Regions from separate parts of the Pseudoflavonifractor sp. SW1122 genome, predicted to be linked through region 1. Evidence: riboswitches for the same ligand, from Rfam matches in the RefSeq annotation. Region 1 holds a riboswitch; each other region holds the start of a gene.
The links. Region 1 has a riboswitch for ZMP and ZTP ahead of E0L15_RS03575 (formate--tetrahydrofolate ligase). Riboswitches for the same ligand answer to the same signal wherever they lie in the genome.

Region 2: another riboswitch for ZMP and ZTP. It lies ahead of pflA (pyruvate formate-lyase-activating protein); the one in region 1 lies ahead of E0L15_RS03575 (formate--tetrahydrofolate ligase).
Region 3: another riboswitch for ZMP and ZTP. It lies ahead of E0L15_RS08640 (IMP cyclohydrolase); the one in region 1 lies ahead of E0L15_RS03575 (formate--tetrahydrofolate ligase).

What each region holds. Positions count from the first base shown of each region.
Region 1 is NZ_SJOS01000008.1:50,637-60,982, forward strand. It holds gene E0L15_RS03545 (bifunctional riboflavin kinase/FAD synthetase) at 1-504, shown strand, start outside; gene E0L15_RS03550 (enoyl-CoA hydratase-related protein) at 862-1,638, shown strand; gene E0L15_RS03555 (3-hydroxybutyryl-CoA dehydrogenase) at 2,147-2,998, shown strand; gene E0L15_RS03560 (acyl-CoA dehydrogenase) at 3,065-4,228, shown strand; gene E0L15_RS03565 (electron transfer flavoprotein subunit beta/FixA family protein) at 4,249-5,052, shown strand; gene acrA (acryloyl-CoA reductase electron transfer subunit beta) at 5,071-6,177, shown strand; ZMP/ZTP riboswitch at 6,678-6,769, shown strand; gene E0L15_RS03575 (formate--tetrahydrofolate ligase) at 6,820-8,484, shown strand; gene E0L15_RS12525 (metalloregulator ArsR/SmtB family transcription factor) at 8,540-9,616, opposite strand; gene E0L15_RS03585 (S8 family serine peptidase) at 9,849-10,346, shown strand, end outside.
Region 2 is NZ_SJOS01000022.1:15,189-25,534, reverse strand. It holds gene E0L15_RS06785 (LCP family protein) at 1-1,054, opposite strand, end outside; gene E0L15_RS06780 (LCP family protein) at 1,266-2,759, opposite strand; ZMP/ZTP riboswitch at 2,963-3,048, shown strand; gene pflA (pyruvate formate-lyase-activating protein) at 3,109-3,831, shown strand; gene pflB (formate C-acetyltransferase) at 3,849-6,092, shown strand; gene E0L15_RS06765 (beta-L-arabinofuranosidase domain-containing protein) at 6,691-10,346, shown strand, end outside.
Region 3 is NZ_SJOS01000035.1:1,601-11,946, forward strand. It holds gene E0L15_RS08635 (phosphoribosylaminoimidazolecarboxamide formyltransferase) at 1-1,060, opposite strand, end outside; gene E0L15_RS08640 (IMP cyclohydrolase) at 1,064-1,777, opposite strand; ZMP/ZTP riboswitch at 1,833-1,911, opposite strand; gene purN (phosphoribosylglycinamide formyltransferase) at 1,939-2,577, opposite strand; gene purM (phosphoribosylformylglycinamidine cyclo-ligase) at 2,581-3,630, opposite strand; gene E0L15_RS08655 (amidophosphoribosyltransferase) at 3,636-5,060, opposite strand; gene purC (phosphoribosylaminoimidazolesuccinocarboxamide synthase) at 5,079-5,789, opposite strand; gene purE (5-(carboxyamino)imidazole ribonucleotide mutase) at 5,827-6,327, opposite strand; gene E0L15_RS08670 (glycosyltransferase family 1 protein) at 6,598-7,677, opposite strand; gene E0L15_RS08675 (phosphatase PAP2 family protein) at 7,813-8,364, shown strand; gene E0L15_RS08680 (tRNA threonylcarbamoyladenosine dehydratase) at 8,339-9,064, opposite strand; gene E0L15_RS08685 (peptidylprolyl isomerase) at 9,373-10,346, opposite strand, start outside.

The DNA of each region.
Region 1 (10,346 bases):
GGCATTGGCTGTACCATCATCCCCCCGGTGCAGATTGACGGCATCACCGTCTCCTCCACCTACATCCGTGGACTTATCTCCCAGGGGGATATGGACCGGGCCTGTGAATTTTTGGGCCACCCCCACCTCATCAGCGGCACCGTGGTCCACGGCAAGCAGCTGGGCCGCACCCTGGGCATTCCCACCGCCAACCTGGTACTGCCCCTCAATGTGCTGGTGCCCGCCTTCGGGGTGTACGCCACCCGGGTGCATGTGGCAGGGGGGACCCACCTGGCGGTGACCAATGTGGGGGTGCGCCCCACGGTGGACGACTCCAACCAGGTCACCGTGGAGCCCTGGATTCTGGACTTCGAGGGCGACCTGTACGGCCAGACCATGGAGGTGGAGCTGCACACCCACCTGCGGGGGGAGCGGAAGTTTGACTCCCTGGAGCAGCTCCAGCAGGAGATTTTCCGCAATGCAGACCAGACCCGGGCGTTCTTTGTGGGAGCAGGAAAAGAGTAAATCTAGGTGGAGAAGCGTACTTTTCCATTTTATCGGCAGCCTAGGACCCTAGGCTGTCGATTTTTTGCCCTGGAAATGGGCACTATGCACAAAAACATAGGAAAAAATACCGTTTGGAATGTACAGGTAATTATAAGAAAATTCCTTGCAAATGGGCCTGGAAAGCAGTATACTGGATGGCAGGAAGCGACATTCCGGATTTTTTTGCGGCAAATTTGTTAAAAAAATAACGACAAGTCTGCCGCTCGCCTTTTGTAAAGTCGTGTTAAAAATATAACGTTCCACCGCAGTTTGATGGAAATTCGATGAAGAAAAGGTAGTCTGGATGTAAAATTTGATTGCAAGGAGGCAATCCACATGTCATTTGTGAAGTTTGAAAAGCAGGGCAATGTGGCCGTTCTGACCATCGACCGTCCCGAGGCCCTCAACGCCCTGAACTCTCAGGTCCTGTGCGACCTGGACGCCGCCATCTCCCAGGTGGAGGCCGACGACGAGGTCCGTGTTGTGGTGCTCACTGGCGCTGGCCGTTCCTTCGTGGCTGGTGCTGATATCGGCGAGATGGTGAACTTCTCCGCCATTGACGGCAAGAAGTTCGGTGTCCACGGCGGCTCCATCTTCCTGCGTCTGGAGAACCTGTCCAAGCCCGTCATCGCTGCCATCAACGGTTTCGCTCTGGGCGGCGGCTGCGAGCTGGCCATGGCCTGTGACATCCGCATTGCCTCTGAGAAGGCCAAGTTCGGCCAGCCCGAGGTGGGCCTGGGCATCACCCCCGGCTTCGGCGGCACCCAGCGTCTGCCCCGCATCGTGGGCATCTCCAAGGCTATGGAGCTGATCCTCACCGCCAAGGTCATCGGCGCTGCCGAGGCCAAGGAGATCGGCCTGGTCTCCCAGGTGTACGCTCCCGAGGAGCTGATGGACAAGGCCCTGGAGCTGGCCAACGCCATCTGCGCCAACGCCCCCATCGCCGTGTCCGAGTCCAAGCGCTGCATCCGTATGGGCATGCAGACCGACATCGCCACCGGCTCCGCTTTCGAGGCTGAGGCCTTCGGCGTGACCTGCGGCACCGAGGATAAGAACGAGGGCATGGGCGCCTTCCTGGCCAAGCGCGCCGAGAAGAACTTCCAGAACAAGTAAGGGCTCTCAAGAAAGTACCAAGTTCTTCGCCCATGCACTCGTGGGGCCCCGCAAGGCGGGGCGGCGCTAGCGCCGACAAGTGTTTTGGCCTGGGCCAAAACCTTGAAATCGACGGAATTGATTTCCGGCGATTTGAGTGAAATCATGGGGTCCCCGCACGGTGTATCACACCGGGTGGGGCGGGCATGGGCGCCTTCCTGGCCAAGCGTGCCGAGAAGAACTTCCAGAACAAGTAAGCACCTCTTGGAAGGTAAGCCCTCGGCAGAGTTTCGCCGTCCGCAGACGGCGAAAGAAAATGAAATCCGTATTTTCTGAGGACATGTGCATCAGAAAATACACTTCTCAGCCCGCAAACGTGCGAGCAAGGCGAGTGCGATGCAGCGGGCTGCAATCTCCTCGAGAAAACGCTTGCGTTTTCGAGACATAGCTGAGAAGCACTTCCAGAACAAGTAAGCTATTTCCCTTATCATATATTAAAACTGGTCATTCCAGTGAGGAGGAACTTATCATGAAGAAAGTTGTAGTCATCGGTGGCGGCACCATGGGTCTGGACATCGCCCAGGTCTTCGCTCGCAAGGGCTTTGACGTGGTGGTCCGTGACATTAAGGACGAGATCATCCAGGCTTCCGAGGCCCGTCTGAACAAGGGTCTGGACAAGCTGGTGGCCAAGGGCAAGATGGACGAGGCTGGCAAGCAGGCCATCCTGGACAAGATGTCCTTCACCACCGACCTGAACGTTGCTGCTGATGCTGACCTGGTGGTTGAGGCCGCCATTGAGAACCTGGAGATCAAGAAGTCCATCTTCGCTGAGCTGGACGCCATCTGCAAGCCCGAGACCATCCTGGCTTCCAACACCTCTTCCATCTCCATCACCGCCATCGCTGCCGCTACCAAGCGTCCCGACCGCTTCATCGGCATGCACTTCTTCAACCCCGCCACCGTCATGAAGCTGGTGGAGGTCATCCGCGGCGCCAACACCTCCGACGAGACCTACAAGGCCATCTATGACCTGTCCGTGGAGATCGGCAAGGAGCCCGTGGAGGTCAACGAGGCCCCCGGTTTCGTGGTCAACAAGATCCTGATCCCCATGATCAACGAGGCCTGCGACCTGCTGTACACCGGCGTTGCCACTGCTGAGGGCATTGACACCGCCATGAAGCTGGGCGCCAACCACCCCATGGGCCCCCTGGCTCTGGGCGATCTGGTGGGTCTGGATGTGTGCCTGGCCATCATGGACACTCTGTACAATGAGACCCACGATCCCAAGTACCGCGCCTCCCTGCTGATGCGCAAGATGGTGCGCGCTGGCCACCTGGGCCGCAAGACCGGCAAGGGCTTCTTTGACTACACCAAGAAATAATTTGCTCCCATCCGGGGGGCGGCAATGCCACCCCCCGGTCTCATACTGATAAGGAGGAAACATTCCATGGATTTCAAACTGTCCAAAGAACAAGAAATGATGCGCAAGCTGTTCCGTGAGTTTGCGGAGAACGAGGTCAAGCCTCTGGCTGCCATGGTGGACGAGGAGGAGATGTTCCCCGAGAACACCGTCAAGAAGATGGCTGAGCTGGGCATGATGGGCATCTACTTCCCCAAGAAGTACGGCGGCGCTGGCGCCGACGTGGTGAGCTACGCCATGGCCGTGGAGGAGCTGTCCAAGGTCTGCGGCACCACCGGCGTTATCGTGTCCGCTCACACCAGCCTGTGCTGCGCTCCCATCTACGAGAACGGCACCGAGGAGCAGAAGATGAAGTATCTGCCCAAGCTGTGCTCTGGTGAGTGGCTGGGCGCCTTCGGTCTGACCGAGCCCGGCGCTGGTACCGACGCTCAGGGTCAGCAGACCACCGCCGTGCTGGATGAGTCCGGTGAGAACTGGATCATCAACGGCTCCAAGATCTTCATCACCAACGCTGGCTTCGCCAACGTGTTCGTCATCTTCGCCGTCACCGGCACTGTGCTGGACAAGCGCGGCCGCAAGAGCAAGGAGATCTCCGCTTTCATCGTGGAGCGCACCGATCCCGGCTTCAAGGTTGGTAAGCACGAGAAGAAGATGGGTATCCGCGGCTCCTCCACCTGCGAGCTGATTTTCGAGGATTGCGTCATTCCCAAGGACCGTCTGCTGGGCAAGCAGGGCAAGGGCTTTGCCATCGCCATGAAGACCCTGGACGGCGGCCGTATCGGCATCGCTGCTCAGGCTCTGGGCCTGGGCGAGGGCGCCGTGGAAGAGGCCATCAACTACACCAAGGAGCGCGTGCAGTTCGGTCGCCGCATTTCCCAGTTCCAGAACACCCAGTTCCAGCTGGCTGAGATGCACACCAAGATGCAGGCCGCTCAGTTCCTGGTCTACTCCGCCGCTGCCAAGAAGCAGGCTGGCGAGAAGTACACCATGGACGCCGCCATGGCCAAGCTCTTCGCTGCTGAGGCTGCCAGCGACGTGACCCGTCGTGCCGTTCAGCTGTTCGGTGGCTACGGCTACACCCGTGATTACCCCGTGGAGCGCATGATGCGTGACGCCAAGATCACCGAGATCTACGAGGGTACTTCCGAGGTTCAGCGTATGGTTATCGCTGCCAACCTGGGCATTAAGTAATTGAGGAGGAAGAGCGCATTATGAAAATCATTGTCTGTGTCAAGCAGGTGCCCGACACCTCCGGCAAGGTTGCTGTGAAGGCTGACGGCACCATGGACCGTGCCGCTATGGCCACCATCTCCAACCCCGATGATATGAACGCTCTGGAGGCCGCCCTCCAGATCAAGGATAAGAACCCCGATACCAAGGTGGTTGTCATCTCCATGGGTCCCCCTCCCACGGAGTCCATGCTGCGTGAGTGCCTGGCTATGGGCGCTGACGAGGCTGTGCTGGTGTCCGCCCGTGAGTTCGGCGGCGCTGATACCTTCGCCACCTCCACCACTCTGACCGCTGCCATCCGCAAGATCGGCGTGGAGAAGGACGACATCGTGTTCTGTGGCCGTCAGGCCATCGACGGTGACACCGCTCAGGTCGGTCCCCAGATCGCTGAGAAGCTGGGCATTCCCCAGGTCACCTATGTCACCGGCATCGACTACACCGACGGCCAGCTCACCGTTCGCCGCGAGCTGGAGGATGGCTACATGACCATCAAGGTGCAGACCCCCTGCCTGCTGACCTGCATCAAGGAGCTGAACACTCCCCGTTACATGCGTGTGGCTGGCATCATGGATTGCTATTCCAAGCCCTACACCGTGCTGGACTTCAACACTCTGGTGGACGATCCCATGGTGGAGTTGGAGACTGTCGGCCTGAAGGGCTCTCCCACTCAGGTGTACAAGTCCTTCTCTCCCCCCGTCAAGGGCGCTGGCACCATGCTGGAAGGTGCCGACAAGGCCACCTGCGAGCAGCTGGTGTCCATTCTGGGCGAGAAGCACATCATTTAAGGGAAGGAGCACTGAATTATGGCTTTCAATAGTAAAGACACCGCCGCCTTCAAGGGCGTGTGGGTATTCTGCGAGCAGCGCGACGGCGTCATCCTGAGCACCGGCTACCAGCTGCTCAGCGAGGGCCGCAAGCTGGCCAACGATCTGGGCGTGGAGCTGTGCGGCGTGCTGCTGGGCCACGAGGTCAACGAGACCTACGCCAAGGCTCTGGGCGGCTACGGCGCTGACCGCGTGTACATCTGCGATCACCCCCTGCTGAAGGACTACACCACCGATGCCTACACCAAGGTCATCTGCGACCTGGTGGAGGACAAGAAGCCCGAGATCTTCCTCATCGGCGCTACCAACATCGGCCGTGACCTGGGCCCCCGTGTGGCTGCCCGTCTGAAGACCGGTCTGACCGCTGACTGCACCCACCTGGACGTGGATGTGGAGAAGTACAAGGCCTTCCTGAAGACCACCTCCACCATTGACGTGGACAACACCAAGTTCGAGGAGAACACCAACCTGAAGATGACCCGTCCCGCCTTTGGCGGCCACCTGATGGCCACCATCGTGTGCCCCGACTATCGTCCTCAGATGTCCACCGTGCGTCCCGGCGTGATGCAGACCCAGGCCTACAACGAGGAGACCGCTGCTAAGACCGTCCTGGAGAAGGTGGACGTGCAGCTGACCAAGGAAGACATTCACGTGGACCTGGTGGAGATCGTCAAGTCCGCCAAGAAGGCCGTGGACCTGATTGGCGCCGACGTGGTTGTCTCCGTGGGCCGTGGTATCAGCGCCGACCCCAAGCGTGGTCTGGAGATCGCTGAGGAGCTGGCCAACGTCCTGGGCGGCGTGGTTGGCGCTTCCCGTGCCGTGGTGGACGACGGCTACATCGGTGTGGACCACCAGGTTGGTCAGACCGGTAAAACCGTTCACCCCAAGATCTATGTGGCCCTGGGCATTTCCGGCGCCATTCAGCACGTGTCCGGCATGCAGGACGCTGAGTGCATCATCGCCGTGAACAAGAATGCCAACGCCCCCATCTTCGACGTGGCTACCTACGGCATCACCGGCGACCTGTTCAAGGTTGGCCCCATGCTGACTGAGGCCATTGCCAAGTACAAGGCTGAGAAGGCCTAAGTTGCATTTTTTAAGACTGGCTTCCCTTCGGGGAGGCCAGTCTTTTTCTATTTAGGCCACTTTTGGGCCTAAATAGAAAAAGACAATGAAGAATGATAAATGAAAAATGATGAATGCAGGCCCTTTTATGCAGTGCATCCCCAGACATACGCAGATGGGGCAAGCATGGGTAGGGGAGGGGCTTGCCCCTCCCAAATCTCCCAGGGCAAGGCCAGGGTAGCCACGGGCCGGGCAAGCCACGGCCCCTACGCAGCAAAACCGTTGGAAATACTAGGCATAGAGCAGGGGAAATGCTCGCTTTAGCAGAATAGAAAACTACCAGTTCCGGCCCTGCGTAATTTTGGAAAAAACCTGGAATCCCTTGCACCACAACGGGTTGAGGTTGTTGAAAACTTTGTGGAAGCTGTGGATAACTTCCTGTAATCTCCGGGTAAAGCCTGTGGGAAGGGAGGGCAAAGCGGGGAAAGGCCTTGACGGGTGTGGGCGGGCATGGTAAGATAAACCTGCTGTATGACTGACGGAAGTGGAGTGACCACGTGGAGTACAGCCGACGCCCATGTGCGCCGTATTGCCGACCGTCTGGGCGCACGAGAAATCAGTGCGCCCTTTTTTGTTTTTGTGGCGCAGGAAGGAGCATGGAAGATGAAAACAGACATTCAAATTGCCCAGGAGGCCCAGATGCTGCCCATCGGACAGGTGGCGTCCATGGCCGGGATTGACGAGAACCTGCTGGAGTATTACGGCAAGGTGAAGGCCAAGATCGACATCACCCCGTTGCGCAATGTGCCCCGGAAGGGCAAGCTGATTCTGGTCACCGCCATCAACCCCACCCCCGCCGGAGAGGGCAAGACCACCACCTCGGTAGGGTTAGCCGATGCCCTGCGCCGCATGGATAAAAACGTGATGCTCTGCCTCCGGGAGCCCTCTTTGGGCCCCGTGTTCGGCGTGAAGGGCGGCGCTGCCGGCGGCGGCTACGCCCAGGTGGTGCCCATGGAGGACATCAACCTCCACTTCACCGGCGACTTCCACGCTATCGGTGCGGCCAACAACCTGCTGGCCGCCATGCTGGACAACCACATTCAGCAGGGCAATGCCCTGGGCATTGACGTGAAGAAGATCACCTGGCGCCGCTGCGTGGACATGAACGACCGCCAGCTGCGCAACATTGTGGACGGCCTGGGTGGCCGGATGCAGGGTGTGCCCCGGGAGGACGGCTTCGATATCACCGTGGCCAGCGAGATTATGGCTGTGCTGTGCCTGGCCACCGGCCTGTCCGACCTGAAGGAGCGGCTGGGCCGCATGATCGTGGGCTACACCTACGATGACAAGCCCGTCACCGCCGCCGATTTGAAGGCCCAGGGTGCCATGGCTGCCCTCTTGAAGGACGCCATCAAGCCCAACCTGGTGCAGACCCTGGAGCACACCCCCGCTCTGGTCCACGGCGGCCCCTTCGCCAACATCGCCCACGGCTGCAACTCCGTCTCTGCCACCGACACCGCTTTGAAGCTGGCCGACTACGTGGTCACCGAGGCGGGCTTCGGCGCCGATCTGGGCGCTGAGAAGTTCCTGGACATCAAGTGCCGGGCCGCCGGGCTCACCCCCGACGCCGTGGTCATCGTGGCCACGGTCAAGGCTTTGAAGTACAACGGCGGTGTGCCCAAGACCGAGCTGGGGGCTGAGAACCTGGAGGCCCTGGAGCGTGGCCTGCCCAACCTGCTCAAGCACGTGGAGAACATCACCCGTGTGTTCGGCCTGCCCGCCGTGGTGGCCATCAACCGCTTCGCCAATGACACCGAGGCCGAGCTGAACCTCATCCGCACCCACTGCCAGGAGCTGGGGGTCAATGTGGCCCTGTCCGAGGTGTGGGGCAAGGGCGGCGAGGGCGGCCTGGAGCTGGCCGAGGAAGTGCTGCGCCTGTGCGACCAGCCCCAGGACTTCCACTACGCCTACGACCTGGACCTGCCCTTGAAGGACAAGATTCAGGCCATCGTGGAGAAGGTGTACGGCGGCGCTGGCGTGCACTACACCGCAGCCGCTGCCAAGGAGCTGGCCCGTCTGGAGGCCATGGGCTTTGACAAGCTGCCTGTGTGCATGGCCAAGACCCAGTACTCCCTGTCCGACGACGCCACCCAGCTGGGACGGCCCGAGGGCTTCACCATCACCGTGTCTAAGGTGAAGGTGTCCGCCGGCGCTGGCTTCGTGGTGGTGCAGACCGGCGACATCATGACCATGCCCGGCCTGCCCAAGGTGCCTGCCGCCGAGAAGATCGACGTGGACGAAAACGGCGTCATCTCCGGCCTGTTCTGAGATATAAAATGCGTTTGGCGGCCATCCCCCCACGGGGATGGCCGCCATTTTTGCGTCATTTTTTGCCGAACAGCGCCGCCTGCCGCTCCAAAAACAGCTGGACCTGTTCTTCGTCCAGGGTGTAAAAGGTGCGGTTTCCGTGGATGGTGCACTGCACCAGGCCGCAGTCAGAGAGCTTATTCATATGGTGGTGGATGGTGTTGCGGCTCAGGGAGAAGCGGGTGGACAGCTCCTGCACATAGGCGGTGCGTCCCCGCAGATAGCACAGAATGTCAAACCGGGTGGAGTCCCCCAACAGGCGGTAGGTTTCGCACACCTGGTCCTGGGCGGAGGTGCGGCCGCTGACCAGCTCCATGAGCTCTCGCCGCAGCACGCCGCCGTAGATGCGCACCTGGCCGGGGGCCTCGTCAAAGGTCAGGTTAGTGTCCGCCCCAAAGAGGAAGGGGTGAAGGGTGTAGGTGGTCTCCGGGGCGGGGCGCAGGTGGGACAGCTGGGTGAAAAACTCCAGCTGGGACAGGGGGGCGCACTGTTGGAGATAGGGGGCGGCCAGCTCTTCCAGCTGCGCCTGGTGTTCCTCCAGGTGGGCCACAATGGGGCGCAGGCACGCCAAGGCCCGCGCTCCCACCGCCCGGTGGTTGCGGGAGAGCTCCAGCAGGGCCACCTTGGTGGAGTCCGGGGCGTTGAGCCCCAGCACCAGGTCGGTGAAGACCTGGGCATCCATCCGGCGCTGGTTGGGCAGGTCGTCCTCGAAGATGCTGGCAATGCCCCAGACCACCTCCTCCCGGTCCAGTCCGTCCACCAGCTGGGAGAAGGCCTCCCAATCCCCCTGAAATCGGTCCAGCAGGGGATAGAGGAGGAAGAAGGCGGGAGAGCTGGAGCCGATGGTGTTGTAGGGGAAGCCCTCCAGGTTGCCAAACAGCGCCTGGATTTCCTTTTCCTCGGCAGTGACCACCCGGTCCAGCTGGTGGGTGAGGGCCTTGAGTCGCTCCAGGGCCTGGCACAGAGCGGGGCTGGGCAGCACCTTGCGCTGCTGAATGCGCTGCTCCATCTGGTCCCAGGTTTTGTTGCTGGCACGCCGTCCCAGATAGGCCAGTGCTTCCAGAATGAGGTTTGGTTTGTGTCGAATTATCATAGAAATTCCTTTCTGCCCCGGAGTTTCAGCTGATACGGTAAGATTGGCTGGGGCTTGCAGTTGACAATTTTTTGGAGAGTTGACAATTTCTCTTGACAAAGGGAATGGGTGGAGGTATCATTTGACCATGACATACGCCTATCGTACAAAACGAACGATGTCTATATGATAGCATGGCAGAGCCCTTTGGGCAATGGGGGTATGTGAGATTCAGATAGAAGGGAGAAGAACAATGGAAAAAGTCAGAAAAAGCATGGCAATGTTACTTGCCGTCATGATGCTGGCTGGCGCACTTCCCGGCGAGGCTTGGGCTGAGGGCACTCAGACCAATGAGCGCACGGTCCAGGCCCAGGAAGTGGAGTCCGAGTCCCGGGTGCAATACCAGGACGCCCAGGACGACAGCCAGCCCCGATATGCAGAGGATGAGGTGGTAACCGTCATCGTGGAGATGGAAGCTCCTGCTGTGATGGATTACTACCAGGTCAGCAGCTACGCTGCCTCTGTGGGCGACGAGACCAGCGCTGGTGAGGCGGTGTCTGAGTACCTGGCCTCCGCCGATGCCCAGCAGACCACCCAGCAGCTGCTGGACGATCAGCAGGGCATCATCGACCAGGTGACCGCTCTGGCCGCTCAGCAGCCTGCGGTGACCGATGCCACCGAAGAAAACAGCGGTGAGCCGGTTGGTACCATTGTAGGCCAGTGGGCCACTCTGGTCAATGCCATGGCTATC
Region 2 (10,346 bases), on a different contig from region 1:
CGATGGTGGAGTAGAAGTCGTGCTCGGAATCCACCTCAATGCCGCCCAGGGCGTCGATGATGGTCTCAAATCCGGTGAAGTTTACCCGGAAGTAGTAGTCGATGTCGATGCCGTAGTACTGGGCCAGGGTGTCCTTGCTCTCGTCCACACCGTAGAGTCCGGCGTGGGTGAGCTTGTCGGGGTAGTCGTAGGAGCTGCTGCGGGCCAGGGGAATATAGAAGTCGCGGGGGGTGTTGAGCAGCAGCACCTGGCGGGTCTCGGTATTGACGGTGGCGATGATGTTCACGTCGCTGCGGCCGGTGGCCATGATGTTGCTGTCCCGGGAGTCGCTGCCGCTGATGTACACGGAGAACACAGAGTCCGCCTTGGAGATGGAGGTCTTGTCGTTGTTGTTCTCCGTCTCCACCACCACGCGGAAGGACTTGACTTCCCGCAGCCCGTCCATGGCGTCCTCATAGCCCTCCAGGTCCTCCAGCACACTCATGTGGCCCTGGTCGGTGAGAATGGCATCCACCTCGCCCTCAGCCAGGGCGTCCACCAGCTCGGTGGCGCTGGCGTAGGCTTTGGTGGAAAGGGTGGTCTTGTATTCCTGGTCCAGCTGCTGGATGGCGGCCTTGGTGTTGGCCTCCGTCATGGACAGGGTGCCGAAGGTCTCGTCCAGCAGGTCCTCCATGTTCCGGTCATCATCGGAGCGGACATAGACGGTCATCAGAGAGGTCTCATCTTCTTCGGCGGTGATGTTGTTCAGGGTGTCCATGCCGATGTTGATGTAGCGAATGCCCACGGCGAAGATCAGGCAGAAGATCATGGCCAGCACCGAGCCGATGGCCAGCCGCACCGGCTTGGAACGGGTCAGACTCAGCCACCACACCACGATCACGGGAACGGCTACCACTGCGCACAGCAGCCCGATGCGCAAAGCGTCCAGCATCTGGGTGGAGATGGCGGTGTAGACAAAATATCCGCCTAATATGGTAAAGGCAATCAGGGCGAGTTTGTTGAGAAAAAAGTCAAAACCAAGGCGTCCAGACTTCTTGTTTGGATATTTTCCCATAATATGTTCCTTCCTTTGACACCGCTTCCAGAGGGGCGGGCGTCAGGGTGATGTGTGCGGCGACCCTGCCGCAGCGGATAACTTCCGACATTATAGTACAAAAGAAGGAAAATGGCAATGGAAGTATCCGGGAATTTCCACCTGTTTTCGATTTTTGTGGGAAATTACAGACGGCCCGGCGCTTCAAGCGCCGGGCCGTCTGTGAGATTGATTATGACTGGGGGGAGGTGACGATTTCTCCGTTGCGTACCTGCTCCATGAGCTGCTTGGCGGTCTCCACAGTGGTCATATCAGGGACAATGACATCCAGATGCCAGTCAGGATAGCTGTAGGTGTACTCCTTGCTGAAGGAGCCGGAGACGTAGTAGCTGACGATGTTCCAGTCCCCGCCGGTTTGCAGCTGGTTTTGCACCATATCGGTGATGAAGTCAGAGGGAATGCTGGTGCGGAAGCAGTTGCCCACGGCGTCCATGAAGGGGAGGTACTGGGTGAGGATGGCGGGGGAGAGGACCTTGTCCGCCACAGCCTCGATCATCCGCATCTGGTGGATGCCCCGCTGATAGTCGCCCTTGGGGAGGTTGTACCGCTCCCGGACGAAGTACAGGGCCTTCTCGCCGTCCATGTGGTTGACACCCTTTTCATAGGTGTAGTCGGAGATATAGGACTCGAAGTCGTAGTCCGAGTACACGTCAATGCCGCCCAGGGCGTCAATGATGCCCTCAAATCCGGCGAAGTTGACCTTAAAGTAGTAGTCCAGCTCTATGTCGTAGAGCATTTCCAGAGTTTTGATACTCTCCTCAATGCCCCGGCCCCCGGCGTGGGTGAGCTTGTCCGGGACTCCGCCTGAGAAGGACAGGGGAATGAAGTAGTCCCGGGGAGTGGACACCAGCAGCACCTGGTGGGTTTTGGGGTTGATGGTGGCGATGATGTTCACATCGCTGTTGCCCGAGGTGGAGATATCGCTGCTTCGGGAGTCGCTGCCGCTGATATATACCGTAAAGGGCTGGTCCAGGGGGATGGCGGGAGCGGTGGTGGGCTGGGGAGCGGCGCTGGCCTGGAGGGGCACCTGAATGGTGTCCACCATGCGCAAACTCTGCATCACGTCCTTGTACTCCTCCAGGTCGTCCAGCACGGTCATGTGGCTCTGGTTGACCAAAATGGCGTCGATTTCCTTGTTGTTGAGGGCGTCCACCAGTTTGGTTGCCTCAGGATAGCCCTGGGGGGTGAGGGTGACGCTGTACTTGGCGTCCAGCTGTTTCACCGCCGCCTGGGTGTCGGTCTGGTCGGCGCTGAGCATGCCAAAGGGGTGCTGGAGCAGCTCGTCCATGCTGCGGGTATCATCTCCCCGCACATACACGGACATGGCCAGGGTCTGGGCCTCCGGGTTGGTGACCCGGTCCAGGGTGTCCAGGCCCACCCGGGCATAGACAATACCCACGGCGAACACCAGACAGAACACCACGGACAGCACGGAACCTGCCGTGCGCTTGGCGGGGCCGCGGCTGAACCGCAGAGCAAACACCACCACTACGGCCACCACCACTGCCGCCGCAATCAGGGCCAACAGCAGGGGGGTGAGCATGTGAGTGAAGAAGAGCGCGGCCACAAAGCCGATGCCGAGAACGGCAAACAACAGCAGGGCCAGCAGATTGACCACGGTCTCCAGACCGGAGCGGGCAGTTTTTCTTTTGTACCGTTTTGCCATGTGGCACATCTCCTTGTCGTTGTTATGGCACATTATAGTATGCCACAGGGGAAATGGCAACGGCTCCAGGGGGTCGGCGTGCAGAATTTACAACTTCGATACAACTCCTTGCGGAGTTCTTAAAAAGTGTCCAGAAATTGAAAAATAATGGGAAATAAAAATGAAGCTTGACAAATGACACAAGATATAGTAGCCTGTACTCACGGTGATCATACACCTGGCGGTATTAAGTGGAATCAACCACGTGGCGTATGATCGTGAAAGCCGGCCGACCGTCTGGGCAAGAAAAAGGTCCCAGTGGGTCGGTCTTTTTCTTTATCCAACAAATGGAAAAAGAAGGGAGTTCACAATGAAAGGACGCATTCACTCTGTGGAGAGCATGGGGCTGGTGGACGGCCCCGGCATTCGCACCGTGGTGTTTCTCCAGGGGTGTGGGCTGCGGTGCCAGTACTGCCACAACCCGGACACCTGGGAGTGTGGCGCCGCTGCCGCCAAGGAGATGACGCCGGAGGAACTGGTGGCCAAGCTGCGCCGGTTCAAATCCTACTACGGCGCCACCGGCGGGGTCACCTTTTCCGGCGGTGAGCCGCTGTTGCAGCCGGAGTTTTTGGCCCAGGCCCTGGAGCTGTGTCAAAAGGAAGGCATTCACACCTGTCTGGACACCGCCGGGTGCGGGCTGGGGGACTATGAGCGGATTCTGTCCCACACCGACCTGGTGCTGCTGGACATCAAGCACTACACCCCCCAGGGGTTCCAGGCGGTCACAGGCCGGGACACCGGGGAATGGAGAGCGTTTCTCAGCCAATTACAGGCCCAAGAGGTGCCCCTGTGGATTCGACACGTGGTGGTGCCCGGGCTCACCGACGGCGACGAGCATTTGCAAGGGCTTCTGGACTTTGTCTCCACCTTGCGCCATGTGCGCCGGGTAGAACTGTTGCCCTATCACACCCTGGGGGTACACAAGTACCACACCCTGGGATATCCTTACCCCCTGGAGGGGGTGGAGCCCCTGGCCAAGGACGCTCTGGCCGGGTGGCAGGAGAAGTTTGACCGAGCGTTTCCCCATATTTGATAAGGAGGTACATTCCCATGAGCATTGATGTCAACTGCACCGCCTGGGAGGGCTTTCGCACCGGCGAATGGCGCCACCTGGTGAATGTGCGCAACTTCATTCAGAAGAACTACACCCCCTATACCGGAGATGACAGCTTCCTGGCTCCCATCTCCCCCCGCACCGCCAAGGTGTGGGAGAAGGCCCACGCCCTCATTGTGGAGGAGCTGAAAAAGGGCATCATCGACGTGGAGACCCACGTGGTGTCCGGCATTGACAACTTCGAGCCCGGCTACATTGACCAGGAGAACGAGGTCATCGTGGGACTCCAGACCGACGCCCCCCTCAAGCGTATCGTGAACCTGTACGGCGGTATGCGTATGGCCGAGTCCGCCCTCCACGAGTACGGCTACGAGCTGGACCCCGAGATCGAGCGCCACTTCAGCCTCTACCGCAAGACCCACAACGAGGGCGTGTTTGACGCCTACCCCAAGCGCACCCGTCTGGCCCGCACCGCTGGCCTGCTCACCGGTCTGCCCGACGCCTATGGCCGTGGCCGTCTGGTGGGCGACTACCGCCGGGTGCCCCTGTACGGCACCGACTTCCTCATCGAGGAGAAGCAGAAGGACCTGGACATGCTGGACGGCCCCATGACCGAGGAGCGCATCCGCCTGCGGGAGGAAGTGAGCACCCAGATTCGGGCCCTCAAGGAGTTCACCCACATGGCCAGCCGCTACGGCTGTGACGTCACCCGCCCCGCCGAGAACGCCCATGAGGCCGTGCAGAACCTGTACCTGGCCTATCTGGCGGGCGTGAAGGAGAACAACGGCGCCGCCACCTCTCTGGGCCGCACCGCCACCTTCCTGGACATCTACATCCAGCGGGACCTGGACCGTGGCCTGCTGGACGAGCAGGGGGCCCAGGAGCTTATCGACCAGTTCATCATCAAGCTGCGCCTGGTGCGTCACCTGCGTACCCCCGAGTACAACGAGCTGTTCGGCGGCGATCCCACCTGGATCACCGAGTCCCTGGGCGGCATGGGCATTGACGGCCGCACCCTGGTGACCCGCAACAGCTTCCGCTACCTCCACACCCTCACCAACCTGGGCACCGCTCCCGAGCCCAACCTCACCGTGCTGTGGAGCCAGAACCTGCCCCAGGCTTGGAAGGACTACTGCGCCAAGATGAGCATCGCCACCGACTCCATCCAGTATGAGAACGACGACGTGATGCGCCCCCTGTACGGGGACGACTACTGCATCTCCTGCTGTGTGTCCGCCATGGCTGTGGGCAAGCAGATGCAGTTCTTCGGCGCCCGTGCCAACCTGGCCAAGAGCCTGCTGTACGCCATCAACGGCGGTGTGGACGAGAAGAAGGGCCTCCACGTGGTGCCCGGCATCATCCGGGACGAGGACGAGGTGCTCAGCTACTCCAAGGTGCTCACCAACTACAAGAAGGTTCTGTCCTACGTGGCTGAGTTGTACGTGGACACCATCAACATCATCCACTACATGCACGACAAGTACGCCTACGAGGCCAGTCAGATGGCCCTCCACGACACCCTGGTGGAGCGCCTGGCCGCCTTCGGCGTGGCGGGTCTGTCCATTGCCGCCGACTCTCTGTCCGCCATCAAGTTTGCCAGGGTGCGGCCCATCCGCAATGAGGACGGCATTGCCGTGGACTTTGAGGTGGAGGGCGACTTCCCCAAGTACGGCAACGACGACGACCGGGTGGACGACATCGCCGTGGAGATCGCCGCCTACTTCTCCGCCGAGCTCAAGAAGCACCCCCTGTACCGGGGCGCCATCCACACCCTCTCCGCCCTCACCATCACCAGCAACGTGATGTACGGCAAGAAGACCGGCTCCACCCCCGACGGCCGCAAGGCCGGCGAGCCCTTCGCCCCCGGCGCCAACCCCATGCATGGCCGGGACGAGAACGGCGCTCTGGCCAGCCTCAATTCCGTGGCCAAGATCCCATACCGGGGCGTGTGCCAGGACGGCGTGTCCAACACCTTCTCCATTGTCCCCAATGCCCTGGGTAAGAGCCAGCAGGAGCGGGTCACCAACCTGGTGTCCATCCTGGACGGCTACTTCGTCCAGGGCGCCCACCACCTGAACGTCAACGTCATGGACCGTCAGGTGCTGCTGGACGCCATGGAGCACCCCGAGCAGTACCCCACCCTCACCATCCGTGTGTCCGGCTATGCGGTGAACTTCAACCGCCTGAGCCGGGAGCAGCAGCTGGAGGTCATCAAGCGGACCTTCCACGAGGCTGTGTGATCAAACCTTCCCAAATAGCAGGGCCCAGAGTATGCTTCGGCGTACTCTGGGCTTTCTTTCATGCCCGGACACCGCTTAAAAACAGACAACTTTTATTTTATAAAGGCCATGCAATAAATTTGTGTGCTTGAAAATTTGGTACAAATCTCTGGGAAAACCAGGGGGCGAGGAGGGCGAGTGTCCCGGAATTTGAGGGGAAATCCAGGTGTCAGGGCAAGGAAATGAGTGGCAGCAAATGAGAAATATTTGAAAATTCTAACGTGTTATGGGGGGATTGCCGGAGAAAACGGTTGAAAAGCTGGGTGTTGTATAATTTGTATTGTTGGAATGGTGGAAAATATCAAATCTCTGTGCAATGTGTTGATTTTTGGAAGGGCAAATGCTAACATCAATAATAAAGACAACAGACATATGTGCAGTTTGTATGAAAGAGAGCATCCAATTGTAAAACCAATTTCCCTGATTGTTTCGGTCGGGGAACTGTTCTTCCCTGCGAGGGGAGCGGAAGGAGGCGAAGGCCAGACAGCAGGTGTGGAAGGCAGCGTTCCGCAAGAGAACCATGCAAGACTCAAGACTATGATAAAAGAGAGGGGAAAACATGAAGAGTTTCAAGAAGTTCGGAAACAAACGCGTTGCAGCAGGCCTTCTCAGTGCGGCCATGGTGTTGTCCATGGTTCCCATGAGTCCGGCCAGAGCTGAGACTCAGGACGACAGCAGCCAGCTGTACAACTACGTGCAGACAGACGGTGAGAATCTGGGCAACAACATTGCCCTCAAGGCCACCGCAGGCGCATCCTACACCAATGTTTGGGGCATCTCTCCCGATGCCATGAACGACGGAGCATTGGCCACTTCCGACCCCTACTCCAGCTGGAACAGCTGGGGCACCAACGACGAGGCCTATCCCGTCACCACCTCCCTGACCTGGGAGTCCGAGCAGGTCATCACAGGCATGCGGGTGATCTGGTGGGCGGATAACGCCACCCTGAACTCCAACGCCAACGTCACCTTCCCTAAGTCCGCTGCTCTGTACTATGTGGACAGCGAGGGCAACGAGCACCAGATCACCGGGATGACCAATGAGAAAGGCATGCCCACCGACGAGGTGGGCGTGGAAGTGGATTCCAGCTCCAACAACGGCATCAACGGCAACAACCAGTACTGGAACTACGTGGAATTTTCTGAGCCCATCACCACCACCCAGCTGGTGATGAAGGTCCAGCGCAACGGCACCGGCACCAACGGTGTGGGCATCAGCGAGTGGGAGGCCTTTGGCTATCAGACCATCGCCTCCGGCACCAACGTGGCCGGTGAGGCCTCGGTGACCACTTCCTACACCAATACCACCCTGCCGGACAACGCCGAGGCCGCCATCAACGACGGCACCCTGGCAGACGGCAACTGGACCACCTGGAACACCTGGTCCGAGGCTGGCGACGTGGAGTATCCCGTCACCGTGGATTTGGATTGGGGCAACGCCACCTATGACATCTCCAGCGTGCGGGTCATGTGGTGGTCGGACAATGACGGGGTGCAGTTCCCCGCCTCCTGCCAGCTCCAGTGGTACAATGAGCGCTCCAAGGAGTGGGTGGATGTGACCCAGCTGGTGGACGAGACCGGGGCGGACACCTCCACCGTGGGGGTGAAGTTCGGTACCGCCGATGAGGCGGGCACCGACGCCAGCCAGTTTGCCAACGGCGCCAACCGCTACTGGAATGGCGTGGCCATGAACGAGACGGTGCAGACCAGCAAGCTGCGCCTGGTCATCGACCGCAACGGCAGCGGCCAGACCGGCGTGGGCATCGGCGAGGTGGAAGTGTACGGCACCAAGCTGGCCCAGACCGACGGGGACAACGTGGCCCTCCAGGCCACCGCCTCTGCGGACGCCCAGAACACCCCGGTGACCAACGTCAACAACGGGCAGCTGGCCACCAACGCCAGCACCTCCTGGAACACCTGGAACAGCAGCACCTATCCCACCACCGTCACCCTGACCTGGGACGCCCCCTATGTGCTCAACAGCATGCGGGTGATGTACTGGGCGGATAACGGCAACCTCACCGCCTCCGGCAACGTCACCTTCCCCAAGAGCTGTGAGGTGGAGTACTACAACCACGAGTCCGGCCAGTGGGAGAAGATCACCAACATGACCAACGAGTCCGGCCAGGTGGTCTCCTCCGTGGGCGTCAAGTACGGCAGCGCCGAGGCCGCCTCCGACCAGCCCGGCAGCTACCTCAACGGCAACAACCGCTACTGGAACGTGGTCTCCTTCCAGGAGCCGGTGAAGACCACCCAGATCCGCCTGAAGATCGACCGCAACGGGTCCGGCGCCAACGGCGTGGGCATCGGCGAGTGGGAGGTGTACGGCGAGGAGATGACCGCCGAGTGGAACGAGCTGGTTTCCACCCAGATCACCGGCAAGGAGCGCATTCTCAAGGGCGAGACGGGCACCTTCACTGCCGAGAGCCTCCCCGCAGGGCTGGACGGCCTGAGCTACCAGTGGGAGCTCACCGAGGGCAGCCAGTACATGGAGATTGTGGGTGCCACCAACGAGTCTCAGGTGCAGCTGGCTGCCAAGGACAGCGGCTACGGCACTCTGAAGGTCACCGTGTCCCGGCAGGAGGAGGGCCAGACCGTCACCCGCACCGACACCTTGGAGGTGAAGGTGGACGGCATCGAGAGCCTGGACGAGTATGTCACCGCCACCGAGGCGGGCCGTGCTCCCATCCTGCCCAAGACCGTGGTGGCCAACGGCATCGCCTTTGACGACCCAACCCCTGACCTGTACGGCCCCACCGGCTACAACTTCGCCGAGGAGTTCAACGCCTCCCTGGTCCCCGTGACCTGGGAAGAGGTGGACCCCGCTCTGTACGCCGAGGATAAGGTGGGTACCACCTTTGAGGTGAAGGGTACCGTGGTGTCTGGCGACGAGACTCTGGAGGCAGTGGCCCGTGTCACCGTCAACGAGCCTGTGGTCACCCCCGTGGCCAACAGCACCGTCACCTTTGAGAACGTGCAGCTCACCGATAACTTCTGGAACCCCAAGCAGAAGGTCAATGCCGTCAACTCCCTGAACAAGGCCATCTATCAGATTGAGCAGGCCTCCGGCGGCGAGCCCAACTTCGTCAACGCCATTGCCAAGCTCAATGGCGAGCCTTACGACGAGTTCCAGGGCTATGTGTTCCAGGACTCCGACATCTACAAGAGCATTGAGGCCATCTCCTACACCCTGTCCGTCATTCACGACGACACCGACCCCGAGATGGTGGCCCAGCGTGAGAAGCTGGAGGAGAAGCTGGCCTACTGGATCTCTCTCATTGAGCAGGTGCAGTACGCCGACGGCTACATCAACACCCACTTCACCCTGAGAAGCACCGGACACGCCGGCGGCAGCTCCGCTGGCACCCACCGGTGGCACGACTTCTCCAACCACGAGATGTACAACGCCGGTCACTTCCTGGAGGGCGTGGTGGCTTACACCCGCTACCGTGAGGGCATCGGCGATCCCGACTACAGCCTGTATGTGGTGGGCCGTCGGTTTGCCGACGAGATCGTGGACCTGTTTGGCCCCAACGGCACCCGCCACGAGGTCCCCGGCCATGAGGAAATCGAGCTGGCTATGGTGAAGTTTGCCAAGCTGGTGGAGGAGTACGAGGGCGAGGGCACCGGAGACAAGTACATCCAGACCGTGAAGACCCTCATTGACCGCCGCGGTGTTGATAAAGATCAGCGCGAGAGCGGCTACAACGGCGGCGAGTACTCCCAGGACAATGACTCCATCATGACCATCACCGAGGCTGTGGGCCACGCTGTGCGTGCCTGCTACTTCTACACCGGTGTCACCGACGTGGCCACCCTGCTGCCCGAGGACGATCCGGACCGGGCGGCCTACCTGAACACCATGGATGCCATCTGGGACTCCGTGGCCAACACCAAGACCTACATCACCGGCGGCATTGGCGTGCGCTCCCACGGCGAGGACTTCGGCGATCCCTACGAGCTGCCCAATGACGACTCCTACTGTGAGATCTGCGCCACCATCGCCCTGGCCAACTGGAACCAGCGGATGAACCTCATCCACGAGGACGCCAAGTACGCCGACGTGGTGGAGAAGAACCTGTACAACGCCATTCTGGTGGGCACCAACCTCACCGGAGACAAGTTCTACTACAGCACCTACCTGGAGGCCAAGAACGGCGATCCCCGTTCCGACTGGTTCGCCTGCGCCTGCTGCCCCCCCAACCTGATGCGTAC
Region 3 (10,346 bases), on a different contig from region 1:
CGCCGGACTTGCGGGCCCGCTCCACGTTGTCGCCGAAGGGGAAGAAGGCGTCGGAGCCCACGGACACGCCGTGCATCTGGGCAATCCAGGCCTTTTTCTCCTCCCGGGTCAGGGGCTCGGGCTTGACCTTGAAGGTCTCCTGCCACACGCCCTCGGCCAGCACATCCTCGTACTCGTCGGAGATGTACACGTCGATGGCGTTGTCCCGGTTGGGACGGCGGATGTTGTCTACAAACTGGAGGCCCAGGACCTTGGGGTGCTGACGCAGCATCCAGTTGTCCGCCTTGGAGCCAGCCAGACGGGTGCAGTGGATGCGGCTCTGCTGACCAGCACCCACGCCGATGGTCTGGCCGTTCTTGACATAGCACACGGAGTTGGACTGGGTGTACTTCAGAGTCAGCAGGGCCAGCAGCAGGTCGTGGCGGGCGGCCTCGGGCAGCTCCTTGTTCTCGGTGACGATGTTGTCCAGCAGGCTCTCGTTGATCTCGAAGTTGTTGTAGCCCTGCTGGAAGGTGATGCCGTAGATGTGGCGGGTCTCAATGGGGGCGGGCTCGTAGTTGGGGTCGATCTGCACCACGTTGTAGTTGCCCTTCTTCTTGGTCTTGAGGATGGCCAGGGCCTCGTCGGTGTAGCCGGGGGCGATGATGCCGTCGGACACCTCCATGGCCAGGAACCGGGCGGTGGCCTCGTCGCACACGTCGGACAGGGCGGCCCAGTCGCCGTAGGAGCACAGACGGTCGGCGCCACGGGCTTTGATGTAGGCGCAGGCGATGGGGGAGGTGTCAAAGCCGTCGGCGAAGTAGATCTGCTTTTCCACGTCGGTGAGGGGGGTGCCCAGAGCGGCACCGGCGGGGGAGACGTGTTTGAAGGAGGCAGCGGCGGGCAGGCCAGTGGCCTTCTTCAGGGCCTTCACCAACTGCCAGGAGTTGAGGGCGTCCATGAAGTTGATGTAGCCGGGCTTGCCGTTGAGGACGGTGATGGGCAGTTCACCCTCATCCATGTAGATGCGGGCGGGCTTTTGATTGGGGTTACAGCCGTATTTCAGTTCCAGTTCGCGCATGATTTAAACCTCCCAGTGTTTGTTGATGATGGAAGTCTCACAGTCCCCGGTCTCCAGGTCGATGTAGCGGACGAAGAGGGAGACCTTGTTCTCGTCGTTGAGGGACAGCCACAGATCCCCGGCCAGAGTCTCGGCGTCGGGGGCGGTGATGGCCACCAGACGGGGCTCGCCCTCAAAGGAGGGCAGGGGGTCCAGGTTCTCCTGATAGGTGTGGATGAAGTGTCCGGTGCCGGGCAGGGGAGCGTCGTACTCGTAGAAGTAGCGCAGGTTGCAGTCGGGGTTGCCGTAGGCGGACTTGAGAATGGACAGCTTGTAGCTGCCGTCCTTGAGGAGCAGACCGGAGATGCGAGGGGTGTAGTTGGGGGGATCGGGCTCAAAGCAGCGGGAGCGCAGGGACTCAGCAAAGGTCTTGCCAGCCAGCAGGCCCTGCTGAATGGTGTCGGTCTGGTCGCCGTTGGTGACAATGGTGTCCTCGCCCACCTGGCGCACGGGGTGATAGATGATCAGGGAGGGATCGGTCATCTTGCTCTCGTCATAGGCCCGGGTGCGGATGCCGTCCTCGGTCTCCTCGAAGATGCGGTTGCGGCTGTTTTCGCTGCGGCCCATGATGAAGTAGGCGATCACCGCATGCTTGTTGTCAGCGGTGCGGCCCAGCACGATGCCTCGGCCGGGGTAGGGGTTGCGGGACAGCTCCTGGCACAGATCCAAAGTTGTCATAGTGGTACCTCCTCAAAGTGTTGGTCAAAGAAAAAGGGCGCACCTATCCACAAAATAGGTGCGCCCAGACGGTCGGCATTTCTACGGCTATACTCCCTGTGGTCAACCCACTTCCGTCAGTCATATAGCCTGTTAACTATATCATGCCCTGAGCGCCTTTGTCAAGCTTGCGGGGGCAGAATGTGAACCACTCGGCCCTCTACATGGAGCCGATCTTGGCAGAATAGGGAGACGGCCTGGGGCAGGATGTGCCACTCGGCCTGCTCCATGATGCGACGCTGCAAGGTCTCGGGGGTGTCACCCTCCTCCACAGCCACAGCCTTTTGCAGCACGATGGGGCCGCCGTCGCACTCCTCCGAGACAAAGTGGACGGTGGCGCCGGACACCTTCACTCCGTACTCCAGGGCCTTCTCGTGGACGTGGAGGCCGTAGCAGCCCTCTCCGCAGAAGGAGGGGATGAGGGCGGGGTGGACGTTCAAGATGGCGTTGGGGTAGGCCTGCACCATCTCTTCGGTGAGAATGATCATGAAGCCTGCCAGCACCACCAGGTCAATGTCCAGCTCACGGAGCTTGGCCACCAGAGCCTGGGTCATGGCCTGGTTGGAGGGATACTCCTTGCGGGGGATGACATAGTGGGGAATCCCCGCCTTCTCCGCCCGTTCCAAGGCGTATACCCCGGCCTTGGAGGAGATGACGGCGGCAATGGTGCCGCCGCCCAGCTCGCCCCGGGCCTGGGCATCAATGAGGGCTTGCAGGTTGGTGCCGCCGCCGGACACCAAAACGGCAATACGTGTTCCCATGGATTACACCAGCTCCACGCCAGCCTCGCCAGCGACCACGCTGCCGATCTGGTAGGCGGTCTCGCCAGCTGCGGCCAGGGCGTCCAGAGCGGCCTGAGCCTGGACGGCGGGGACGGCCAGAATCATGCCGATGCCCATGTTGAAGGTGTTGTACATATCCCGGGCGGGGATGTTGCCCGCCTTCTGGATGAGGGAGAAGATGGGCAGGGTGGGGAAGGAGTCCAGCTTGATCTGGGCGGTGAGGCCGTCCACCATCATGCGGGGCACATTCTCATAGAAGCCGCCGCCGGTGATGTGGCTGACGGCGTGGACATCCACGCCAGCGCCCAGCACGGCCTTCACGGCCTTGACATAGATGCGGGTGGGCTCCAGCAGGGCCTCGCCCAGGCTCTTGCCGTTCAGCTCGTCCATGGGGGTCTTCAGGTCGGCGTGCTCCACGTCGAAGACCTTACGCACCAGAGAGAAGCCGTTGGAGTGCACGCCGGAGGAGGCCAGACCGATGAGCACGTCGCCCTCGGTCAGGGACTTGCCGTCAATGATCTTCTCCTCGTCCACCATGCCAACGGAAAATCCAGCCAGGTCGTACTCGTCCACGGGGTAGAAGCCGGGCATCTCGGCGGTCTCGCCGCCCACCAGGGCGCAGCCAGCCTGGCGGCAGCCCTCGGTGATGCCGGTGACGATGTCAGCGATGCGGGCGGGGTCGTTCTTGCCACAGGCGATGTAGTCCAGGAAGAACAGGGGCATGGCGCCGCCGCAGATGATGTCGTTGACGCACATGGCCACGCAGTCGATGCCCACGGTGTCGTGCTTGTCCATGAGGAACGCCAGCTTCAGCTTGGTGCCCACGCCGTCGGTGCCGGACACCAGCACGGGCTTCTTCATGCCGTTCAGGTCGGGGGCAAACATGCCGCCAAAGCCGCCCAGGGTGCCCATGACCCCGGGGATGTAGGTGGATTCCACCATGGGCTTGATGCGGCGCACCGCCTCATATCCGGCGGTGACGTCCACGCCGGCAGCGGCGTAGGAGGCAGAGTGAGAGTCAGAATGATTCATGAAAGTTACTCCTTTCCGTTCCAGCAGTAGGTGCACACCTTATCCCGGTCCAGACCGATGGACTCCAGCAGGCCGTCCAGGGACTGATAGCCCAGGGAGTCAAAGCCCATCTTCTCACAGATGGACTTGAGCATGCACTGGCCACGCTCGGTGTTGGCGTCGGCGTACTCCTCCAGATGCTTCTGACCCTCGTCGCCCTCCAGCTCCTGGATGGTGCGACGGGCCAGCAGGTCCATGTCGGAGTTGCCCCGGGAGAAGTTCAGATACTTGCAGCTGTACATGATGGGGGGGCAGGCGGAGCGCATGTGCACTTCCTTGGCCCCGGACTCGTAGAGAAAATCCACGGTCTCCCGCAGCTGGGTGCCACGGACGATGGAGTCGTCCACGAAGAGAAGCTTCTTGTCCTGAATGAGCTCAGGCACAGGAATCTGCTTCATCTTGGCCACCTGGTTGCGCACCTCCTGGTTGGCGGGCATGAAGGAGCGGGGCCAGGTGGGGGTGTATTTCACGAAGGGACGGGCAAACTGCTTGCCGCTTTTGTTGGCGTAGCCGATGGCGTGGGGCACGCCGGAGTCGGGCACACCGGCCACGAAGTCCACGTCTGGCTGCACGCCTCGGGCCTCTTCGTCCCGGGCCATGATCTCGCCGTTGCGGTAGCGCATGACCTCCACGTTGACCCCCTCGTAGTTGGAGTTGGGGTAGCCGTAGTAGGTCCACAGGAAGGCACAGATTTTCATCTCGTCGCCCGCGGGGACCAGGGTCTCAAAGCCGTCGGCAGTGACCCGGACAATTTCACGGGGGCCCAGCTCGTAGGCGTCCTCGTAGCCCAACTTGTGGTAGGCAAAGGACTCGAAGGATACGCAGTGGCCTTCGGGGCCCTTGCCGATGAGGACGGGCAGACGGCCCAGACGGTCCCGGGCGGCGATGATCTCGCCGTGCTCAGTGAGGATGAGCAGGGTCATGGACCCTTCAATGAGCTCCTGGGCGTTGCGGATACCGTCAATGAGGTTGGTCTTCTGGTTGATGAGGGCGGCGGTGAGCTCGGTGGAGTTGACCTTGCCGGAGCTCATGGCCATGAACTGGTGGCCGGGCTCGGAAAAATGCTCTGCCACCAGCTGGTCGGTGTTGGTGATGACGCCCACGGTGGTGATGGCGTACAGACCCAGGTGGGAGCGAACCAGCAGGGGCTGGGGGTCGGTGTCGCTGATGCAGCCGATGCCGCTGCAGCCGTGGAAGTCGTGAAGATCCTTCTCGAACTTGGTGCGGAAGGGGGTGTTTTCAATGGAGTGGATCTGACGCTGGAAGCCGTCGGCGGCATCATGAATGATCATGCCGCCCCGACGAGTGCCCAGGTGAGAGTGGTAGTCCACGCCGAAAAAGATATCAAGAGTTACGTCCCGCTTGGAGACGGCGCCAAAAAAGCCTCCCATGCTGTTCCTCCTAGTAAATTACTTGCCCATGAGGCGGCGGCTCATCTCCTGATAAGCGCCCTCCACGTTGCCCAGGTCGCGACGGAAACGGTCCTTATCCAGCTTCTCGCCGGTCTTGGAGTCCCAGAAGCGGCAGGTGTCGGGGCTGATCTCGTCGGCCAGGACGATGGTGCCGTCGGAGGTCTTGCCGAACTCCAGCTTGAAGTCCACCAGGGTCACGCCGCACTCGGCCAGAGTCTTCTTCAAGAACTCATTGACGGCGAAGGCGTAGGTCTTGATCTGCTCAATCTCCTCCCAGGTGGCCAGCTTCAGAGCCACAGCGTGGTAGTCGTTGATGAGGGGGTCGTGGAGGTCGTCGTTCTTGTAGGAGAACTCGATGGTGGGCTGGTCGAACACAATGCCCTCTTCCACGCCGTAGCGCTTGGCGAAGGAACCGGCGGAGATGTTGCGGATGATGACCTCCAGGGGGACGATGGAAACCTTCTTCACGGCGGTCTCACGCTCATTGAGCTCTTCCACCAGGTGGGTGGGGACGCCGGCCTTCTCCAGCTGGGACATGAGGAAGTTGCTCATCTGGTTGTTGATGGCGCCCTTGCCCAGGATGGTGCCCTTCTTGGCGCCGTCAAAGGCGGTAGCGTCGTCCTTGTAGGAGACGATCACGATGTCGGGGTTCTCGGTGGCGAACACCTTCTTGGCCTTTCCTTCATACAGCTGTTCCAGTTTGTTCATGATAAATCGTCCTTTCTCTATCTCAAAGTGAATGAAATTACAGTTCAGCCAGTTCCTGCTGGAGCTTGTCTTCCTTGGCGGCGATCTGAGCGGCCATGATGTCCCGGTCAGCGTCCAGACGGGAGGCCAGCTCGTCGTCGGTGACAGCCAGAATCTGGGCGGCCAGCACAGCGGCGTTCTTGGCGCCGTTGAGGGCCACGGTGGCGACGGGGATGCCGCTGGGCATCTGGACGGTGGCCAGCAGAGCGTCCAGACCGTCCACAGCGCCGCCCTTGAGGGGGATGCCGATGACGGGGAGGGTGGAATTTCCGGCGAAAGCGCCGGCCAGGTGAGCGGCCATTCCGGCAGCGCAGATGATCACGCCAAAGCCGTTTTGACGGGCGGAGCGGGCAAACTCAGCGGCCTGGGCGGGCGTGCGGTGGGCGCTCATGATGTGGGCCTCGTAGGGAATGCCATAGTGGGCAAGCTGTTGACAGGCACCTTTCACCACGGGCCAATCCGAGTCAGAACCCATGATAACTGCAACTTTTTTACTCATTGTTCCATTCTCCTTTACAAAACGCATGCCAAAAATCAAACAGGCCAACCACGCACTTGTAGTCGGCCTGTTTGGATTATGGACGGAATTTGGACGCAGAGATGCCCTGAGACATGCCAGATGCAACAGAAAAATGCTCGGCCTTCACAGGGCAACACCTCTCTACAAAAAGTATCTTTATTCTATACACAAACGAGGGAGCAAATCAAGGTATAAAATTTTTTTCGTTAGCTTACACAATGGATTGCCTGCGGATTCTATAAGGGCTGGTTAGAATAACCCGGCCCGGTCCAGAATTTCCAGGGCGTCCTTGGCGCGGCTGGCCCAGGAGGCGTTGCGGGCATAGTTCTGTCTGCGAGGGGCGGCCAGGGAGGACTCCTCCTCCAGCGCCCGGCGGCAACGGCGCACAAATCCGGCCGAATCGTAGGCGGTGTACACCACATCGGGGAAGGGCTCCACCTGATCGGGGTCAATCATAGTGACAATGGGCTTTCCCGAGGCCAGGTATTCGTACATACGAGGGGGGATGATATCGCTGCCTTTGGTGTCGGCGTGGAAGAGGTCAAAGAGCACGTCGCAGGCGAACAGGTAGTCGGGCAGCTCCACCGGGTTGACAGGCCCGGCCAGGACGATGTTGGGATAGCGGCGCAGGCGGCTGCGCACCGTAGGGGTGACCCGGCCCATGAGCAGGAAGGTCCACTCCGGGTGGGTGTGAGCGGCCCGGAGCATGGGCTCCAGCTCGATCCGGCCGTTGATGTCTCCCACCCGGCCCAGAATCGGGGAGGGCAGCTGGGAGAGGCAGAGTGGGACCGTGAGTCCGGGGCGGGTGAACATGCGGTCGTTGACCCCATTGGGCAGCAGGTGCACGCTGTCGTTGCAGGGGGAGAGGCGCTGGACCAATCCGGGCGAGGCGGCAAACACCACGTCGGCGTGGCAGGTCAAATCGCTCTCTTCGTCCAGATAGTTCTCGTCCCACTCTCGGTAGCAGTCGTACACCAGACCGCTGTATGCCAGTTGGTCCAGATGAACGGTCTGTTCTGGACTGGTGCACCACAGCACCGGCTCCCGAAAATGGTGGTGAATCAGGACCTTTTCCATAAAGTTGGCGCAGCGCTGCTCATCTCGCCGCTGCATGGAAGGGTGATTCCATCGGGCGAACATGGGAGCGGGAAGGGTATACACGGTAATGTGGGGGCGCATCTTGCGGCCCTGCTTGGGGCTCGGCATCCCGCGGGGGACGGGAGGCTCAAAAAAGAGAATTTGGATGTCGCTGAGTCGGGCCAGCAGCTGCTGGGTGCGGTTGGGGCGAGCCTGCCATGGGGTGTGGGACAGGCAGAGAATTTGCTTCATGACACTCACCTCAAAAGATCACATGGAAATCTTCTTGCAAGTCTGGACAAAATACAGTAGAATAGACCATATTTTGTCTTACGGAAACAATTATACAATAGGCTTGACCCTTGGGTCAAGGGAAGGAGTACCACTGTGCTGGAGTTGATACAACAATTGGACGAGGGGGCCCTGTGGTGGATTGCCCAACACCTGCGCATGGCCTGGTTGGACCCCCTGGTGATGTTCTACACCAATCTGGGCAATGGCGGCCTGTGCTTTATCGCCGTGGCCCTGCTGCTTTTGGTCTTTCGACAGACCAGAAAGGCAGGAGCTACCGCACTGACCGCCTTGGCGTTTGGTGCGGTGGTGACCAACCTGACCATCAAGCCACTGATCACCCGGCCACGGCCCTGGGTGGTCATGGAAGACTTTGTGTGCCTGGTCACCAGTTCTGACCCCAATTCCTTTCCGTCTGGACACACCACGGCGGCCTTTGCCTTTGGAGTGGCGCTGTTTCTCACCGTGAAACCAAAATGGGCAAAGGCCGCAGCCCTGGCGGCTGCGGCCCTGATGGGGTTGTCCCGTCTGTATGTGGGGGTACATTTCCCCACCGATGTGTTGACGGGAGCGGTGATTGGAACCTGCTGCGGTATCCTGGCCAGCTGGGTGGTCCGGCGGGTCAGTGAGCGGTTTTCTCGTCGGTGAGATAGGAGATCACCCACTGGGCCAGCAACAGACCTGCGCTGGCGGGCACCCACATGGAGCTGGCAGGAATGGAACGGCGGCCAGGCGGAGGCGTCTCCGTCCCGTCGTGGGCACGAGAGGGAAGCTCGGGGGAGAACACCACAGGGTGGTGGAGAATCCCCCGGGCTTTCAATTCTTTTCGTACCACCCGAGCCAGGGGACAGCCCTCAGTCTTGGACAGGTCTGCAATGCGCAGCTGCTGGGCGTCCAACTTATTGCCAGTGCCCATGGCGGAGATGATGGGGATATTCCGGGCATGGGCGGTCTCGATGAGGTCCAGCTTGCAGGACACCAGGTCGATGGCATCCACGATACAGTCATAGGAGTGCTGGAAAAACTCCTCTCGGGTCTGGGCCTCGTATCGAGCGGCCATGGGGTGGACCTGGCAGGTGGGAGAGATATCAGCTAAGCGGAGGGCGGCAGCCTCCGCTTTTTTCATGCCTACGGTGGAGTGGAGGGCGAAGGCCTGGCGGTTGATGTTGCTCACGGACAGATCGTCCAGATCAATGAGGGTCAGTTCACCCACCCCGGATCGGCACAGGGCTTCGGCGCACCAGCTGCCCACGCCGCCCAGGCCGAACACGGCCACGTGGCTTTGCTGTAACCGCTCCATGGCGGCATCCCCCAACAGCATACGGGTTCGAATGAATTGGTCTTCCATGTCAGTTTGCCTCCTTTCTCAAAAATGCCAGCATTTTTGAGAGAAAATGCAGCCCGCTGCGTGCATAATTGGGTCAAAGAGCGACCCAATTCCACACTGGCGGGCTGAGAAGTGTTTTTTCCGATGCGCATGTCCTCGGAAAAAACGAATTTGAATTTATTTTCCCGCCTGTAGTCGGGAAAACTCTGCCGAGGGCTTATGTCTATGCAATACCATCAGAACTTCTAGCTAGGTGTTTGCTTGCTTGACAGTTTAAAATTTCCCCGGCGTATTAGGATACGCCGGGGAAATTTTAAAATCAAGTGGAATTAGTAGCCAAAGTACTTGGCACCGTCAGCCAGAGCGGTGGCATAGGCATCGCCGCCCAGCAGCTCGTCAGACCAGTCGGTCATAGCGTCGGTGGTGAGAGCGGAACGGACGGTCTGCTTCCAAGACTCCTCTTCCCACTCCTGGAAGTAGGTGATGTGGTAGCCGAAGTAGGCGGAGGTGGAGTCGGGATTGTCCTGGTGCTGGACCATGGTCACGTCACCCGTGGCACGCTCCTCTTCAAACAGCCAGCTGTTCCGGTCATCGTTGAGGGTGCCGGACTTCACGCCGGTGGTCACACCGCCGTTGGAGGCAGTGGAGCTTGCGGAGTATTCCTCAGCCAGCTTACCGAAGGCCTCGGCGGTCTTGTCGCTCTCCTCCCACTTGGCCATGACCTCTTCGGCCTTGGCCTTGGCGGCGTCCCAGGCCTCCTGGGTGGGAGCCACGGTGTTGCCATCCTCGTCGGTGGTGGTCTCAGCCTTGATGAGAATGTCGCGGATGGTGGCGGGAGTGGTCTTGTCCTGGTAGCGGTCGTGGAAGATCACCACGTAGTAGCCGGCGTCGGTGTTCTCCACCACGGCGCCCTGGTCCTTCTCCAGTTCCAGCAGCTTGTCCTTGTAGATGCTGGACAGGGAGGAGGCGCCCACCACAGTGGTGTGGTCAGCGGAGTTGCTGGGGGAGGTCTCAGAGATGAGCTTGGCCACATCGGTGCCCTCCTGGTAAGCGGCCAGGGCCTCGTCAGCCTTGGTCTTGGCGGCGGCCATGGCCTCCTCCTTCAGCTTGGAGATCTCGTCGTTGCTCAGGGTGTTGCCCTCGTCGTCGGTCTCCTCCACCTTGTCAGCCTTGAAGTAGAGGTAGGAGTACTTGAAGGTATCGGCGTCGTCCTTGTGCTCGCTGTAGTAATCCTCCAGGTCGGTCTCGGTGAAGGACTCCTTGGTGTCGGTGTAGACGTCGTTGTAGTACTTGGTGGCCAGCA